Regions from separate parts of the Terrabacter terrigena genome, predicted to be linked through region 3. Evidence: riboswitches for the same ligand, from Rfam matches in the RefSeq annotation. Region 3 holds a riboswitch; each other region holds the start of a gene.
What was found. Region 3 has a riboswitch for cyclic di-AMP ahead of ACFQ2V_RS18885 (C40 family peptidase). Riboswitches for the same ligand answer to the same signal wherever they lie in the genome.
Positions count from the first base shown of each region.

Region 1: another riboswitch for cyclic di-AMP. It lies ahead of ACFQ2V_RS04390 (C40 family peptidase); the one in region 3 lies ahead of ACFQ2V_RS18885 (C40 family peptidase).
Region 2: another riboswitch for cyclic di-AMP. It lies ahead of ACFQ2V_RS12885 (CHAP domain-containing protein); the one in region 3 lies ahead of ACFQ2V_RS18885 (C40 family peptidase).

Region 1 covers NZ_JBHTKH010000002.1:28,015-33,862, forward strand. Annotated here, with positions in the region: gene ACFQ2V_RS04380 (hypothetical protein) at 1-1,078, opposite strand, end outside; gene ACFQ2V_RS04385 (DsbA family oxidoreductase) at 1,300-1,983, opposite strand; gene ACFQ2V_RS04390 (C40 family peptidase) at 2,070-2,837, opposite strand; cyclic di-AMP (ydaO/yuaA leader) riboswitch at 2,840-3,009, opposite strand; gene ACFQ2V_RS04395 (metal-dependent transcriptional regulator) at 3,210-3,905, opposite strand; gene ACFQ2V_RS04400 (MFS transporter) at 3,935-5,185, opposite strand; gene ACFQ2V_RS04405 (hypothetical protein) at 5,265-5,603, opposite strand; gene ACFQ2V_RS04410 (hypothetical protein) at 5,607-5,848, shown strand, end outside.
Region 2 covers NZ_JBHTKH010000007.1:211,468-217,315, forward strand. Annotated here, with positions in the region: gene ACFQ2V_RS12875 (GNAT family N-acetyltransferase) at 163-699, shown strand; gene ACFQ2V_RS12880 (alkene reductase) at 751-1,821, opposite strand; gene ACFQ2V_RS12885 (CHAP domain-containing protein) at 2,029-2,898, opposite strand; cyclic di-AMP (ydaO/yuaA leader) riboswitch at 2,902-3,091, opposite strand; gene ACFQ2V_RS12890 (VOC family protein) at 3,393-3,776, shown strand; gene ACFQ2V_RS12895 (alpha-mannosidase) at 3,816-5,848, shown strand, end outside.
Region 3 covers NZ_JBHTKH010000018.1:34,795-40,642, reverse strand. Annotated here, with positions in the region: gene ACFQ2V_RS18890 (ImmA/IrrE family metallo-endopeptidase) at 1-842, opposite strand, end outside; gene ACFQ2V_RS18885 (C40 family peptidase) at 1,207-1,782, opposite strand; cyclic di-AMP (ydaO/yuaA leader) riboswitch at 1,789-1,933, opposite strand; gene ACFQ2V_RS18880 (FBP domain-containing protein) at 2,316-2,798, shown strand; gene ACFQ2V_RS18875 (hypothetical protein) at 2,803-2,958, opposite strand; tRNA gene ACFQ2V_RS18870 (tRNA-Gly) at 3,177-3,250, shown strand; gene ACFQ2V_RS18865 (acyl-CoA dehydrogenase) at 3,492-5,354, shown strand; gene ACFQ2V_RS18860 (GNAT family N-acetyltransferase) at 5,470-5,848, opposite strand, start outside.

The sequences.
Region 1 (5,848 bases), on a different contig from region 3:
TCGACGACGCGATGGGCCCGTGGCCGACACGCGTCGTATGCGGCGCGAGTGCCGCCGCCGAACCGCCCGCCGCCGCACCCGCTCCGCTGACGTCCCACCCGCCCGCGGTGGTGTGCGGCCCTGCGTCGGTTGGCGGTTCGGTGCCGACGTCGCGGGGGCCGGAAGCCGACTCGGCCACGGCCACCCCGATGGCCTGCTGCCGCCCGGCCGCTGCGGGCGCCGCCGGGCCAGCGGCCGGGTCAGCAGCCGGTTCTGCTGGGCCGGTGCGGGCCGACACGGGCGGACCCTGCCCAGCGGGCGCATCCACCGTGACCGCGCCGCCCGGCACGGAACCGAGCGCATACAGCGTCGCCGCCAGCGCCAGGGACGCCGCAGCGGTCACGAGAGAGACCGGCCGCCCCGGAAAGGACAGCACGCGCGCAGCCGGCGACTGCGCTCCGGCCGTGTCACCCGCGACCTCACCAGCCACGCGGTGCAGGAGGTCCAGCCGGTTCAGCGCCTCCGACTCCCCGTGACGCTCGGGCCCGTCGAGACGGCCGAGCGCGCCCGGCTCGTGCGCCTCCTCCGCATCCCGCGGCCCGGCCGCCGCCGGCACCGCGTCGCCCGTCTGCGGCTCCGTCGTGAAGGCTCCCGGCAGCAGGGCCGGAGCCACCCGCTCCCGGATCGCGCGGTCGACGTCGGCGAGGACCTCCACCGCCGTGCGACACCGTGGACACTCCCCGAGGTGCCCGTCGACCTCCCACCTCCCGGGCTGCCACGACGAGCCGCGCAGGTGGCTGCCCAGTCTTCTGCGCGCAGCGGCGCACTCGGGTGTCTCGGCGCGGGCCACCAGCTCGGAGAGCAGGCCGAGGCGCAGCCTGGCTCGCGCCCGCTCGCCCCGGCCAGAAGGGCCGTGAGGCGTCGTCCCGGCTGCCGGCGTCGACCGCACGACTCCGTCCTCGTGCACGACGAGCCGCCAGAGGAGCGCGCGCGACTCGCTCGGAAGTCCCCTCCACGCCGCCAGGACCGCCTCGCCCGCCCGGTCATCGCCGGCCGCGGCGGCCCTGTCGTCGCCGTGCTCGTCGTGAACCCGCGCCACGATCTCCCGTCCCGAGGTCCGCCAGGCTGCGCCCGGCCGCAGTCGGCCAGTTCAACAGTGCGCGACCCTGTGACGGGAGCCCCGATCCGCCCTCGCGGCGTCGACGCACTGGGGGCATCCTCCACCCGGAGGAGGTGCCGTGTCGCCGATGTCAACGTGACATGCCAAGGGGTGGACGAATCCCGTTGCGTTATAGGCGATTTGCGGGTTTTGCCTGGTGCTCAGACGGTCGCGGTCGCGACGCCACGCAACAGCGCGAGGTAGTCGTCCACGGACCGCGCCCCGGACACGGCGGCATACGCGTTGGCGACGACGAACGGCGTCGAGGTGACACCCATCGAGCGCGCCTGCTGCTCGTCGGTGCGCACCCGGTCGGCGTACTCGTCGGATGCGAGGACGGCAGAGACGCGGCGCTCGTCGAGCCCGCACTCGGCGGACAGGCGCTGGAGCACCTCATGGTCGTCGATCGCGAGTCCCTCGCTGAAATGGGCGGACTGGAAGCGCTCGACGGCGGCCGACCTCAGCGCCGGGCCGCCCATCTCGCCGGCCAGTGCGCAGAGGCGGTGGGCGTCGAAGCTGTTGGCCCGCACGGCACGGTCCCAGTCGAAGTAGAGGTCGTCGGCCTCGGCGACCTCGCTCGCCCGGGCGTTCATGAGGCGTCCCACCTCGGCGTCACCGCCGTGGCGCACCGTCAGGTGCTCGCTGACCGGCACCTGGCCGCCTCGCGGCACGTCGGGGTCCAGCTCGAAGGAACGCAGGCGCACGGTGACGTCGTGGGGCCGCTCGAAGGCCGCCACAGCCGTCTCGACACGTCGCTTGGCCACCCAGGAGTAGGGGCAGACCAGGTCACTCCAGAGGTCGAGCTCAATGAGGGTCGTGGACTCGGCGGCAGACTGGTCGGTCATCGACTCAGTCAACCACGGACCCGAAAAGCGCTGTGCCCCCGCCGGAGTCGGCGAGGGCACAGCGTCGAGAGAGGTCGATCAGGGGCTCAGAAGCGGCCGTAGCCCGAGGGCGTGGTCCAGATGGAGTGGTTGCCGACGACCGTGCCGGGGCGCTGGGCGTCGATCATGCGGCCCGGGCTGACGTAGATGCCCACGTGGTAGGCCGGCGTGCCGAAGAAGACGAGATCGCCCGGCTGGGGATCGCTGACACGGGTCGCCGCGTTCTGCTGGGCCGAGGCCGTGCGCGGGATCGAGATGCCCGCCTGACGGTAGACGTAGGACGTGAGGCCCGAGCAGTCGAAGCCCGAGGGCGAGTTGCCGCCGTAGACGTACGGCACGCCGAAGAAGGACTGCGCGATGCCGACGATGCCGGAGGCGCTGGGGATCTTCGCGTCGTTGAGGGCGACACGGGCGGTCGACCGCGACGCGCGCTCGGCGGCAGCGGCACGCTCCGCAGCGCGCTCGGCGGCGGCCTTCTCGGCAGCGGCCTCGGCGCGCTCGCGCTCGACCTTGACGTCCTCGATGACGAGCGGCTTGGACTTCAGGGCCGGCTTGCCGTAGCCGATGGCCGACAGGGCGTTCGACGCCTTGAGGGTGCCCAGCTGGGGGCCGACGACCGCGGGGCCGGCGGCAGCGCTCACACCGTCAGCGGCGTTCGCCGTGCCGGCGAACGAGGCGACGAGGCCGCCCGAGGCGGCGACGATCGCGGCGCCCTTGACTGCCGGCTGGGCCGACTCCCTGGCGATCGTCTTGAGCTCCGAGATCGCGTTGAATCGACCGGGGGCGCGGTGGCGCCCGGGAACGTTCTGAGCCACGTTTGACCTCTCGACGCCTACGAGGTGAGCTGTCGGGTTCGGGCTGGAGGTACTTGCCCGGCCTTCACTCGGACCGTTGCGGTCCGCGGAGGGCTTCACCCCAAGGACGTCTCTCGACGCCCGGAGAAAGTGGTTCCCCCGCTCCTGCCATGCGGTTCGTCACTGGCCACTGGTCGATGGCAGGACTAGGCGGTCCGACCCGTGGCACCTGCTCGACGGGGAGAGCAAGTGCGGCCACGCTACCCAACCCGTCGGGGGTTGTCACCTCCAGGTGGGCAGAGTTCAAGGAACTTCCCAGGACCCGGACAAGTTGTGGCAAGGCATGCCAAAGTGCCCCGGTGGATCGGGGCACACCTTGACGTACGCGATCGGTCAGGTGGTCTGGCAGTAGACGTGCTCGGCGACGTCGTCGGGCAGCGAGACCCCCGACGAGGGTTCGGCGCCCTCGCGGACGACGACGACCCAGGCCCCGTCGCGGGTGATCTCGACCCGGGCTCCCGGCACGACGCCGGCGCTCGTCAGCAGCCCCAGCGCCTCGGGGTCGACCTGGACCGGCTCGCCGATGCGCCGGATCGTGACGCCCGCCGGGACGTCGCGCAGGGCCGACGTGAGCGGGATCAGGCCGGTGAGGAAGTCCTCGTCCTGGTGCATGCCGAGCTCGTCGAGCCCGGGGATCGGGTTGCCGTAGGGCGACTCGAGGCCCTCGCCGATCAGGCCGAGGATCTTGCGCTCCACCTTCTCGGACATGACGTGCTCCCAGCGGCACGCCTCGTCGTGGGCGTACTCCCACTCGAGGCCGATGACGTCGACGAGGAGTCGCTCGGCGAGGCGGTGCTTGCGCATGACCCGGGTGGCGAGCAGGCGCCCGTGGTCGGACAGCTCCAGGTGACGGTCGCCCGACACCGCGACGAGCCCGTCGCGCTCCATCCGGGCCACGGTCTGGGAGACCGTCGGGCCCGAGTGGCCGAGACGCTCGGCGATGCGAGCCCGCAGGGGCACGATGCCCTCTTCCTCGAGCTCGTAGATCGTCCGCAGGTACATCTCGGTGGTGTCGATCAGGTCCGTCACGGTCATACCTTCTCAGAGTCAGCGGCCGGTCAGTGACCGCCCGTCATCGTGCCCGTCGTCGAGCCTCGCGTCGGGTCGTGCCGCGGGACCCAGACACGCAGCCATGCCGCGCCGGCGACCGCGCCCACGCCGAGCACGACAGCGGAGGCACCGAGGGACATGATGGCGCTCAGTCCTGACAACGCCAGTGGCCCTGCAGCCCTTCCCAGGTCGGCGCAGAGGCGCCAGCCGCCGAGGAACTGGGCGCGGCCGTCGGCGGGCGACGCGTCGGCGCCGAGCGTCATGATCAGACCGGCGCCGAGCCCGTTGCCGACCCCGAGCACCGTGGCGGCAGCCGTGACGGCGACGAGACTCGTGGCGAGCGGGAGCAGCGCCATGCCGAGACCCAGCACGAGCATGCTCGGCACGGCCGCCGCGACCCGTCCGTAGCGGTCCATGAGCCACCCCGACGGGTAGAACAGGGCCATGTCGATGGCGCCGGCGACGCCGAAGACGAGCGAGGTCTGCGCCGGTGAGAAGCCGACCGACTCGGCCCAGAGCGGCACGAGCGCCTCGCGGATGGCGCGCGCCCCGGCCACGCACATCGCTCCGGTCCCCAGCGTCAGCAGCACGTGCCGGTGCTGGGCCAGCACCGAGACGACGCTCCTCGGCGCGCCGGCCGTGGCGACCCGGTGCGCCGAGCCCGTGATGTCGGGCGCGACGAGCACGAGCACGAAGGCCGCGAGGCTCGCAGCCCCGCCGACCGCGTACGCGGACTCGATGCCCCAGCGCGAGATGACGAGGGAACCGACGAACGGGCCGACGAAGTAGCCGATGCGGTGCACGCCGCCCAACGTCGAGAGCGCCCGGGCGCGCATGGCCACCGGCACCGCCTCGGTGAGGTAGGCCTGCCGGGCCAAGCCGAAGAGCGAGCCGGCCAGGCCGATGACGACGACGCCCGCGAAGAGCATGACGAGCCCGCCGTCGAGGGCCGCGACAAGCATCCCGACCGCCTCCACGACGGCGGCGGCGAGCAGTGCGGGACGCTCACCGATGCGGGCGGCGAGGGCGCCCGACGGCAGGTCACCGACCAGCTGCCCGACGCCCATCATCGCGACGAGCAGGGCCGCGACCCCGACCGAGGCACCGAGCTCACGGGCAGAGACGGCCACGATGGGTGAGACCGCGCCGGCCCCGGTCGAGCCGAGGAGCGTCGGGCCGTACGCCGACAGCGCGATGGCGCGCAGGCTGCCGACCTCGCCCCCGCCGCCCCTCTCGCCGCTCGCCCGAATCTCGGTCACCTCACAGGACCCTAACGATCGGGTCACTCGGGTGGCCGCGGGCATCCGGGCGACGGAACGATTGGCGCGTGAACGGGAGTCAGGGGACCAGCAGTCCCGCGGCGGTGGACAGGGCATTGGCGGCGACGACCGCCAGCGCCAGCGTCGTCGTCTCCTCCCGCGCCCGCACCCGCCACCACCACGCGAGCACCGTCGCCTCCACCGCCACCACGACGACCTCGGCGGCGACGAGCTGCAGTGACGAGCGGAACCGGGTCGACACGGCATACAGCAGCGGCTGCGTCAGCACGTTGACCCCGACGCCCGCAGCGAGCGCCCTCCCCCACCCGACCCACCCGGCGAGGCGCGCGGCTGCCACCAGCACCGGCAGCTCCACGACGATCGTCACGGCCAGCGCCACCCACGCGCGGACGGTCACCGCGTGACCAGGCTGACCGACGCGACCAGCGCCACCAGCGCGACGGGCGCCACCAGCGCGGCCGGGACGCAGCGTTCGCGCACCGTGACCCTCCTCGTGCTCGGGACCGTCGCCGCCTCGCTGGCGCTTGCGCTCGGAGCGCCCATGGCAACGGCCGTCATCGGCCTGATCCTCTTCGGCATCCTGCACAACCTGCTCGAGATCCGCTACGTGGCCGGCCGCTTCTCGGGGCTGCTGGGGCGCCC
Region 2 (5,848 bases), on a different contig from region 3:
GGAGCGGTCTGCGCCCACGGTCGCTCGACGGCGGTGGCCTGCCCGTCGGGACGCCCCGGCACACGCCCACTGTGTCGTATGCCGGAGGGGTCGCATGCCGGAGGGTCTGTCGTGTGCCGAGGGCAGGGACTGGCTGTCACACCTGCACCTAGCATCGGCGCCATGCCCGAAGTCCACGTCCGCGACGCGACCGCTGCCGACGCGGTGGCCTGCGCCGCCATCTACGCGCCCTACGTCACCGGCACCTCGATCACCTTCGAGACCGAGCCGCCGGACGCGGCGGAGATGGGGCGACGCATCGAGAAGGCGCAACGCTTGCACGCCTTCCTCGTGCTGGAGGACGCGGGTGAGGTCGTCGGGTACGCGTACGGCGGGCCCTTCAAGGAGCGCGCGGCCTACCGCTGGTCGTGCGAGGTGTCGGTCTACCTCGCGATGGACCGCCGAGGGCGAGGCGGCGGCCGTCGGCTCTACGAGGAGCTGCTACGACGGCTGGCCGCGCGCGGCTACCGGGTGGCGGCTGCCGGGATGACGCAGCCCAACGAGGCCAGCGGGCGGCTGCACGCGGCGATGGGCTTCAAGAAGGTCGGCACCTACCGCGACATCGGCCACAAGTTCGGGGCGTGGCACGACGTCACGTGGGTGCAGCGCCCCCTCGGGGACCCACCGCCGCCGGGCGAGAGCCCGCCGGAACCGCGCTGAGACCGCCGCGCCGGCCCCGCCGGGGCGGCGCGGCGGTTCACGGTGCAGGTGTCAGGGGAGGGCAGGGTAGTCCGTGTAGCCCTCGGCGCCGCCACCGTAGAAGGTGGCCGGGTTCGGTTCGTTGAGCGCGGCACCCTCGCGCCAGCGGCGGGCGAGGTCGGGGTTGGCGAGGAACTCGCGCCCGACGGCCACGGCGTCGCCCAGGTCGCGCTCGAGGATGTCCTCGACCTCGGCCAGGCCGGTCACGGAGGCGAACCCGGTGTTGAGGATGACGGGCCCACCGAACCTCTTGCGCAGGTTGCGCACCAGGTCGGACTCGGGGTCGCCGAGGATGCTGAGGTAGGCGAGGCCGAGCGGCGCGATGCCCTCGACGAGCGTCTCGTAGGTCGCGGCCGTCTCGAGCTCGTTCTCCTCGAGGACGCCCTGGATGTTGTGCGCCGGCGAGATGCGGATGCCGACCCGGTCGGCGCCGATGGCCTCGGCGACGGCGGTCGTGATCTCGATCGCGAGGCGAGCGCGGTTCTCGGGCGAGCCGCCGTACGCGTCGGTGCGCTGGTTGCTCGACGGCGCGAGGAACTGGTGCGGCAGGTAGCCGTTCGCGGCGTGCACCTCGACGCCGTCGAGCCCGGCCGCGACCGCCTGCCGCGCCGCGTGGACGAACTCGGCCACGAGCGAAGGGATCTCGTCGGTCTCAAGGGCCCGCGGGACGGCATACGGCTGCTCGCCGGACGGCGTCACGATGGAACCGGGTGCGGCGATGGCGCTGGGGGCGACACTCTCGAGGCCACCCTTGTTGTCGGGGTGGGCGACGCGGCCGGCGTGCATGAGCTGAACGACGACGTGGCCGCCGCCCGCGTGCACGGCGTCGGCGACGAGGCGCCAGCCGGCGACCTGCTCGTCGGAGTGGATGCCCGGGGTGTCGAGGTAGCCCTGACCCACGGCACTGGGCTGCGTGCCCTCGGTGATGATGAGGCCGGCGCTCGCGCGCTGGCCGTAGTACTCGGCGTTGAGCTCGGTCGGCGCCTGGCCCGCGCCCGCGCGGTTGCGCGTCAGCGGGGCCATGACGAAGCGCTGGGGGAGGTCCCAGCGGCCGATGCGGATGCTCTCGAAGGCCGTGGACACAGGCCTGCTCCTCACTGTCGGTGGAGGTTGTCGGTGACGGTCGGCGGCTCGCTCCCGCGAAGCGGAGGAGCCTTCGACCACGTGGGCGACAAGTCGGACAGCGGGGGGATCATTCCCCGAGGGCGGCTGGTGTGACGCGTCAGGCATGACGAAGGGGAGGATGCCGCGGCATCCTCCCCTTCGCGTGCAGCGCTCAGATCGCGTGGGTCACGGCGCGTAGATGTACTTCATGCCCGGACCGTCGGTGAGGGTGCGGGTGTTGTAGTTGTACGGGCCGGCCAGGGCGTTCATCTCGATGATGTGCACCTGGTTGCCGTCGACGCCGGTCACCCAGGCGACGTGGCCGACGTTCGAGGAGCCGTGGACGCCGGGCTGCATGACGAGGATCGAGCGCGCACGCGGCGTGCCGGTCACGGTGTAGCCCGCGTTGGCGGCGCCGGAGGCCCACTCCATCGCGTTGCCGGTCCAGCCGCCGGGGTAGTAGCCCTCGGAGGCGTGCCACTTGGCGAGCGCGCCCCAGGTGCACTGGCCCTCGGTGGCCCAGTTGTAGGCGGAGCGCATGCCCGAGGACGCGCCCGGGACGGCGCCGTTGCTGCTCGACTTGATCGAGGTGGTCGCCGTGAGCGTGCGACGGGTCAGGTCGCGCGAGGCACGCTCGGCGGCGGCCTTGCGCTCGGCTGCAGCCTTCTCGGCAGCGGCCTTCGCGGCGGCAGCCTTGGCGGCGGCGCGCTCGGTCTTGACCTGGATGTCCTCGATGACCTGCGGCTTGGGTGCAGCAGCGGGCTGGGTGGTCGCCTTCTGGGCTGCCGGCGCGTAGCCGATCTTCGCCAGGGCGGTGGAGGCGGCGGGGACGGCGCCTGCGGTCGGGCCGACCGCGGCAGCGCCGGCGGTGGAGGCGGAAAGGGGCTCGGCGCTCGCGGGGTTCGCGAAGCTGGCGACAAGGCCACCGGTGGCCGCGACGAAAGCCGCGCCCTTCATGGCCGGCTGTGCCGTCTCGCGAGCGAGGAGCTTGAGCTCGTTCAGGGGGTTGTGACGGCCAGGCGCACGGTGGCGGCCGCGGATGATCTCGTTGTTCACACGTGTACCTCTCCGCGCCTACGAAGTTAGCTGTCGGGTTCGGGCGGGGAGGTGCCCGGTGCTCCCCCGGCCCGCGACGAGTCGCGATCCGGGCGAATACTTCACCCCAAGGACGTCCGGAGTCGTGGCGCCGGACGCCCGGAGAAACGTGTGGTTCCTCCGCTCCTGTCACAAGGTTTGCTCTCGCTCGTCAGGCGGTGACAGGACTAGGCGGTCCACCTCGCGAGCGCCCGACCAGGTGGTCGGACACCCGGAAGAGTAGACGACTTGTCGGGCAAAAGTCACGCTGAGGTAACGGAGTCGCGCCAGAAAGGTCGTTGAAGGCCCGTTTTGAGCGCCTTTACCCGCGCTTTACGGTCGGCGACTGTGACCGGGGTCACATGACATGATCGTGACCGGGACCGGCGCAACCCAAGACACCTACCCGCCGGACCGACGCTTCAGACCGACCCTCCAGACCGACCCGTCACACCGACACGAGGAAGGGGCACGACGTGCTCGAGAGCTCCAAGGCGTTCGGCGGCTTCTCCGTCGACGACATCCCCGCCGCCCGCGCGTTCTACGCCGACACGCTGGGCCTCAGGGTGACCGAGGCGAACGGCATGCTCACGCTGCACCTGGCCGGCGACCGGCCGGTGATCGTCTACCCGAAACCGAACCACACACCCGCGACCTTCACGATCCTCAACTTCCCGGTCGACGACGTCGAGGCGGCCGTCGACGAGCTGACGTCGCGAGGCGTGACGTTCGAGAGGTACGAGGGCACGCCGACAGAGACCGACGAGAAGGGGGTCTTCCGCCAGGGCGGTCCGCTCATCGCCTGGTTCACCGACCCGGCGGGCAACGTCCTGTCGGTCATCGACTCGTCGCCCGCCTGACGCCGCCAACCCGGGCGGTGCGTGGCTAGGGTCGGGGGCGTGTTCGACGACAGCGCCCACGTCCTGCGCCGCGCCCGCCGCGTGCTCGCCGAGCACGTGACCCCTGCGGTCCACCGAGACCGGGTGCCGCTCGCCACCTCCGCGTGGCACGTCGCCGGTGAGCCGGTGCCGGTCGCCGTCGCGCTGGGGGTGGCGGCGCGCGGAGGTTTCGAGCCCGCCGGCCCGGGCACGCCGTGGGGCGAGCCGTGGTCGACGTGGTGGTTCGAGATCACCGGCTCGGTGCCCGAGGCGTTCGCGGGGGAGTGCGTGGAGGTCGTCGTCGACCTCGGTTTCCGCGGCGAGGGCCCCGGCTTCCAGGCCGAGGGGCTGCTCCACGACGCCGATGGCACGCCACTCAAGGGCATCCACCCGATGAACCGGTGGTTCCGGGTCTCACCGTCGGCCGCCGGCGGGGAGCAGGTCCATCTCTTCCTCGAGGCGGCCGGCAACCCGGCCGTCATGGAGCACGGGTTCCGGCCGACCGGGCTCGGTGAGGTCGCGACGGCGGGCGCCGAGCCGCGCTACCTCCTGGGGCGCGTCGACGTCGCCGTCTTCGAGCCGGAGGTCTTCGGCCTGGCGATGGACCTCGACGTGCTGGTCGACCTCGCGACGGAGCTGCCCGAGCGCGACGCCCGTCGGCTCGAGGTCACGGCCGCGCTCGACGACGCGCTCGCGGCTCTCGACGTCCACGACATCCGCCACACGGCGGCTGCCGCCCGGGCGGCGCTCGTCGAGGTCCTGGCCGCGCCGGCGGTCACCAGCGCCCAGCGACTCACCGCCGTCGGCCACGCCCACATCGACTCAGCCTGGCTCTGGCCGGTCCGCGAGACGGTGCGCAAGTGCGCCCGCACCTTCGCGAACGTGACGGCGCTCGCCGCCGACTACCCCGAGCTCGTCTTCGCGTGCTCGTCCGCGCAGCAGTACGCCTGGATGAAGGAGCGCCAGCCCGCCATCTGGCAGCGCATCAAGGACGCCGTCGCCGCGGGCACGTGGGAGCCCGTCGGCGGCCAGTGGGTCGAGGCCGACGGTGTCATGCCGAGCGGCGAGTCCCTCGTGCGCCAGCTGCTCCACGGGCAGCGCTTCTTCGAGCGCGAGCTCGGGGTCCGGTGTCGCGGCGTGTGGCTGCCCGACTCGTTCGGGTACTCGGCGGCATACCCGCAGATCGCCCGGCTCGCGGGCGCGGAGTGGTTCCTCACCCAGAAGCTCAGCTGGAACGACACCAACACGTTCCCCCACCATACCTTCTGGTGGGAGGGCATCGACGGCACCCGGGTCCTCACGCACTTCCCGCCGGCTGACACCTACGAGAGCAAGCTGGGCGGCGCGGAGGTGCACCGTTCCGCGCGACAGCACCTCGACAAGGGGCGCTCGCGGCGCGCCCTCATCCCGTTCGGTTTCGGTGACGGCGGTGGTGGGCCCGAGCGCGAGATGCTCGAGCGCGCGCGGCGCCTGCGTTCGCTCGAGGGCTCACCCGCGGTCGAGGTCGGCACCGCCCAGTCGTTCTTCGACGGCGTGCGCGACGAGTACGCCGACCGCGCGCCGACGTGGGTGGGCGAGCTCTACCTCGAGCTGCACCGCGGCACCCTCACGAGCCAGCGCGCCATGAAGGTCGGCAACCGCGGCTGCGAGGCGCTCCTGCGCCAGGCCGAGCTCGTGTGGACCCTCGTCGCGGTGCACGGCCTGGGGGAGTGGCCGGCAGAGCGGCTGCGTCTCGTCTGGGAGCGCCTGCTGCTCCTGCAGTTCCACGACATCCTCCCGGGCAGCGCCATCGCCTGGGTGCACCGCGAGGCCCGCGACGACTTCGAGCGCCTCACCGCCGAGCTGCGCTCCCTCGTCGACGAAGGGCTCGAGCTGCTCAGTGCCGTCGGTGGGCCCGGCGGGGTCGGTGCCGTCGGTGGGCCCGGCGGGCTCGGTGGAGTCGGTGGCGGCCTGCTCAACGCCGGCCCGTACGCGCGTCGAGAGGTGGTCGACGGCGCGCAGGGCCGGGTCCTGGTCGACGTGCCGGCCTTGTCGGTCGGCGGCCGGGTCGTCGA
Region 3 (5,848 bases):
CCGATCACGTCCTCCTCCCAGGAGTTCGAGTAGGTTGCGGCGTCGCCCAAAGCCGCGAGGAAGGGCTCTCTCGGCATCAAGGTTGCGGCCGCGACCGCGTTGCACCACGTCTCAACTTGGGCAGCGGTCCCTGTCGAGGACCCAATCAGGTCGCACAACCCTTCGGCGTGAAGCATCAGATGGGCAAACTCGTGCAGCGCGGTGAATATCTGCGCACGCGGAGGATCAGTGGCGTTGATCATGACCACCGGCACCTCGCCCGGCATAGAGAACCCACGCATCTCGGCAGACGCGACTTCGCTAGTGCGCAGAACTAGGACGCCCGCCTCCTCGAGCGCCTCAAGCCAGCCCTTCAAAGCAACATCGGGGTTGCGCCATCCGCGCTGGTCCTCAAGCGTCACGTGTAGGGCAGCACGTGCGCGAGAACCGGCTTCCTCAGGATGCTCGTCCACTGCGGCCAACGGGACTTTGGCGCCGACAGGAATGTCATCGGCGCGCAGCAGCTCCGCCATAATTTCTTGCTGTTCAACGGCGCGCCGGTAGGTCTTGTGTAGGGGCCGCGACCACGCACTCTCATCGGTATCCGGAAGACGTCGGAAGTCCCTCATGGCATCAAACTCTCGCGGCGGTTCGTCGAGGAAGAACACCGCGAGCGGCCTCTGGTAGAGCTTGGCGAGGCTTCTGAGTTTTGCGAGAGTGGGCTCGGCTTCGCCAGCCTCCCACGAAAGCAAACGGTCTTCCGTGACGCCGGCACGCTTGGCAGCGTCGGCAACCGTCGCGCCGACCGACTCTCGGGCCCATCGGAGGACGGTGGGCGTTACCGGTGCGACTTCGGTAGCCACAAGTCCCCCCTTCCTCGAGCCCGTACCGCACACATGCTAGCCACGCCGTGCGACGATCGAGTGCTCACGCCGCGGCGAGGCTAATCGAAGTCGCTCGACGAGCCGTCGATCGCGTGTGCAACGAACGTGCAACAGCACGCTGGCCACCGGGGACAACTGCGGTCACTGACGGCGCATCGCTAGCGCACGCGTACCGCAGCCCGTTCTACGCCGACGGACTTCCCAAGCTGGATACGCGGGTTCGATTCCCGTCGCTCGCTCCGCAGCAGTGACCCGGAACCGGTCTCCCGGAACGGGTCACCGAACCGGAAGAGCGCGCCGGGGGCGGCCCAGCGCGCCAGTCCGACCAGCCGTCCGAACGCGCCTAGCGCACCCGACCGGCCACCCAGGCGGTGGTCCAGAGTCGCGAGAGCTGCACGCGCTGGCCCGGTCGCGGCGAGTGCCAGACCTTGCCGTTACCGGCGTACACCCCGACGTGGTAGGCCCGTCCGGCGCGCATGAAGAAGACGAGGTCGCCCGCCAGGATGTTGGCCTTGGCCACGCGCACGGTGGCGAGGCGCTGGGCGTTCGCCGTTCGCGGCACCGCGATGTGCAGCCGTGTCCGGTAGACGTAGTAGATGAGGCCGGAGCAGTCGAACGCGTACGGCCCGGCGGCGCCCCAGCGGTAGGGCTTGCCCACCTGGGCGGCGGCGAGGCGCAACGCCTGGATGCGGCGCGGGACGGTCGCCACGGGGGCGGTGGCGACGTTGACCCCCTTCTCGGTGACGGGTGTCGCGCTCTGGGCTGCTGCCGGAGGCGCGGTCGAGGAGGCGGGGGGCGCGGCGCCGGTCCCGAGGAGGAGAGCGGCCCCGACGAGGGGGGCTAGGGCGAGGGAGTGGAGTGGCAGTCGACGTGCGGGGCGCCGGTGGCGCCCGGGGCGTGCAGAACTCGTAGCGGGCATGGTCGGGTTTCCTTCCCACGCCTTCGAGGTGAGCTGTCGGGTTCGGGCAGAAGTGGCCCGGCCGCAAGTCGCGGCTTCACCCCGAGGACCGGTCCTAGCCGGCCCAGAAAGTGGGTCCCCCGCTCCTGTCCACGTGATGCGCAGCTGCCCCGACCGGCGGACAGGACTCGGCGTACCGGCGGGCCGGCCGGGGAGGACCCCGGCCGATGAACTGCCTCGACGGTCGCAGACGAATGGTTGAACCGTGTAGGTCACGGCTCGATATCGGCAGATGTTGCCGAGACAAACCGCCCGAACAGGGCTTTCGGACAGGCGCGTGTGAAACCGCCGGAAAATGACTGGATCCCGGTCCGCCTCCCGCCGCACCATGGACCCCGCTCCGCGCCGGAGCAGTCAGTCGTCAGCGGGAGGGCCCGCGGAGAGGTGGGTGGCCGTCATGGCCTGCTCAGCGGTCAGGGTCGAACACCACCTCGCCCACGCCCGTTGACCGGGTCGCCCGGTCGCGCCCGACTGACAGGAACACCGTGAAACCAGTGACAGACAATGAGATTCGCTCTGCCCTCGTGAACTGCTCGCGCCGCGAGGCGAAGCAGGCCAGCATCCCCAACGACCTCGAGACGCGCCCTTGGGAGCAGCTCGACTACCTCGGCTGGGTCGACCGCAGCAACCCCCAGAGGGCGTATGCCGTCGTGCCCGTCGACGACGAACCCGTCGCCTTCGTCCTGCGCGCGTCCGACCGCGCGCGGAAGGCGAGCGCGATGTGCGCCTGGTGCGAGGACGTCTTCGCGACGGCCGACGTGCGACTGTGGGTCGCGCGACGGGCCGGCGCGGCCGGACGCGAGGGCAACACCCTCGGCACGCTCGTGCACGCCGACTTCAGCTGCTCCCAGCACGTGCGCAGGCTGCCCAACGCGATGGAGGGCGGGCTCGACCCGGCTTCCCTCGTCGAGCGACGGGTCGACGAGCTCCGTTCGCGGTCAACGACATTCGCGCGACGGGTTCGCGACGGGTCGTAGACGGTCAGGGCATCGCCTCGACCGGCTCGCCCGACAGCACGCCGTCCATGATCCGGCGCCAGATGGGGGCCGTATAGCAGGCGCCCGTCATGGATGCGCACGACCTGCCCGCCATCGACACGTTGAACATGTGCCGGGTCGGGTTCACCGGGTTGCCCACCCAGACCGCGGTGGTCAGCGGCGGGGTGTAACCGACGAACCACGACTGCGCGTTGCCGTCGGCCGTCCCCGTCTTGCCGGCAAGGGCCGCCCGGGCCCACCTAGGCGTGCCTCGCCGACGGCGACCTGCGTGCCGGCTGGGAGTCGGCTGGTGCGGGAAGCCTTCGGCGTGCCCGTTTGGACGAGGGCGCCCGACTGTTGCTACGGTTGCGACGCCTCGCAGGCGTAGTTCAGTAGCAGAACAGCCCTCTTCCAGAGGGAAGACGTACGTGCAATTCGTGCCGCCTGCTCCAACGCGAAGGGCCCGGTCCGACGACCGGGTCCTTCTGCTTTTCCCGGCTTCCAGTCCTCCCGGCCGGCGGTGACGCAGGCCGCGGCATCCGTGCATGCGGAAGGGCCCGGACGTGGCGGAACCGTGACCTGCTGCCCTTGCCATTCGTTACTGGTGGGTAGCATCATGGAAGTGACCGGCCAGTAACTTGGTGCGCCCGCCGAGGCGGACGCACGACGAGCGACAGAACGCGGAGGGTCCCGATGGGCCACTACAAGAGCAATGTGCGCGACCTCGAGTTCAACCTGTTCGAGGTCTTCAACCGCCAGGACGTCCTCGGGCAGGGCATCTACGCCGACGTCGACGTCGAGGCGGCGAAGGACATCCTCCACGAGGTCTCGCGACTCGCCGAGAACGAGCTGGCCGACAGCCTCCTCGACAGCGACCGCAACCCGCCCGTCTACGACCCCGCCACCCACTCGGTGACGATGCCCGACTCGTTCAAGAAGTCGTTCAAGGCCTACGTCGACGGCGACTGGGGCAACCTCGACGTGCCGGCCGAGCTCGGCGGCATGGTCGTGCCGGCCTCGCTGCGCTGGTCGGTCGCCGAGATGATCTGCGGCGCCAACCCGGCGATCCACATGTTCACCGCGAGCTACTCGTTCGCCAACCTGCTGTGGCACCTCGGCACCGACGACCAGAAGAAGCTGGCCAAGCACATCGTCAACAAGGCATGGCACACCACGATGGTGCTCACCGAGCCCGACGCCGGCTCCGACGTCGGCGCCGGCCGCACCAAGGCCGTCCAGCAGGCCGACGGCACGTGGCACATCACCGGCGTCAAGCGCTTCATCACCTCGGCCGAGTCCGACATGGTCGACAACGTCGTGCACTACGTCCTCGCCCGCCCCGAGGGCGCCGGCCCCGGCACCAAGGGACTGTCGCTCTTCATCGTGCCGAAGTTCCACGTCGACCTCGAGACCGGCGAGCTCGGCGAGCGCAACGGCGCCTACGTCACCAACGTCGAGCACAAGATGGGCCTCAAGGTCAGCACGACCTGCGAGGTCACCTTCGGCGAGCACGAGCCCGCCGTCGGCACCCTGCTCGGCGACGTCCACGACGGCATCGCCCAGATGTTCAAGGTCATCGAGAACGCACGGATGTTCGTGGGCACCAAGGCGATCGCCACGCTGTCCACCGGCTACCTCAACGCCCTCGAGTACGCCAAGGAGCGCGTCCAGGGCGCCGACCTCACGCAGATGACCGACAAGTCGGCGCCGCGTGTCACCATCACCCACCACCCCGATGTGCGCCGCTCGCTCATGCTCCAGAAGGCGTACGCCGAAGGGCTGCGCGCGCTCGTCGTGTACACCGCGAGCCAGCAGGACACGGTCAACCAGGCGCAGGCGGGCAACCCGGCGGCGCCGCTCGAGGAGGGCTCCGAGGCCGAGCTCGCCAACAAGATCAGCGACCTCATGCTGCCGATCGTCAAGGGTCTCGGCTCCGAGCGGGCCTGGGTGCTGCTCGGCACCGAGTCGCTCCAGACCTACGGCGGCTCGGGCTTCCTGCAGGACTACCCGATCGAGCAGTACGTCCGCGACGCGAAGATCGACACGCTCTACGAGGGCACGACGGCCATCCAAGGGCTCGACTTCTTCTTCCGCAAGATCGTGCGCGACAAGGGCCAGGCCCTGCAGCACGTCGCCGCGCAGATCCAGGAGTTCGCCAAGGACCTCGGCGGCTCGCTCGACACCGAGCGCGAGCTGCTCGGCAAGGGGCTCGAGGACATCCAGGGCATCGTCGGCTCGATGATCGGCACGCTCATGCAGAGCGACCCGCGCATGGGCGGCGACGTCGCGAACCTCTACAAGGTCGGCCAGAACACCACTCGCCTGCTGCTCTCGGCCGGTGACCTCGTCGTCGGATGGCTGCTGCTGCGCCAGGCCGAGGTCGCGCAGGCGGCCCTCGACGGCGGCGCCTCCGGCAAGGACGCCGACTTCTACCGCGGCAAGGTCGCAGCGGCGTCGTTCTACGCCAAGAACGTCCTGCCGAAGATCGCGGCCGAGCGCGCCATCGCCGAGGCCACCGACAACGACCTCATGGACGTCCCCGAGTCCGCCTTCTGACCCGGTCGCGAGAGCACGTTCGTCACATCACGATCGAGAGAGCAGTTCGTCCCGCGTGTGGGGGGACGAACTGCTCTTTCGACGCCGGGCCCCCTCGGCGCACGTCGGGTCGGTGTCAGAGCTTGCGCTGGTAGGCGGGGCACAGCTCGACGATGCGGAAGCCGAGGTCCTCGTTGATGGAGACCATCCATGAGTTCGTGTCGTCGTTGCCCGTGACGACGCGCTTGCGCTCCGGGTGGTCGGCCTGGAGCCGGCGGAGGTTCTCGACCTTGACCGCCATGCCGAGCCGCCGGCCGCGATGGTCCTTGTGCACCAACGTCCCCCACTGCCAGGCCACCGACGGGGCGCCTGACGGGAGCATCAGGTCGGTGTAGGCGACGACGTCGCCCGACGCCTCCTCGACGGCGACCGTCGTGAGGCGCACGCGGCCCTGCTTCTCGAAGACCTCGAGGTACTCCCGGTAGCGGGCCGGCGTCAGGGACTCCTCCTCGAAC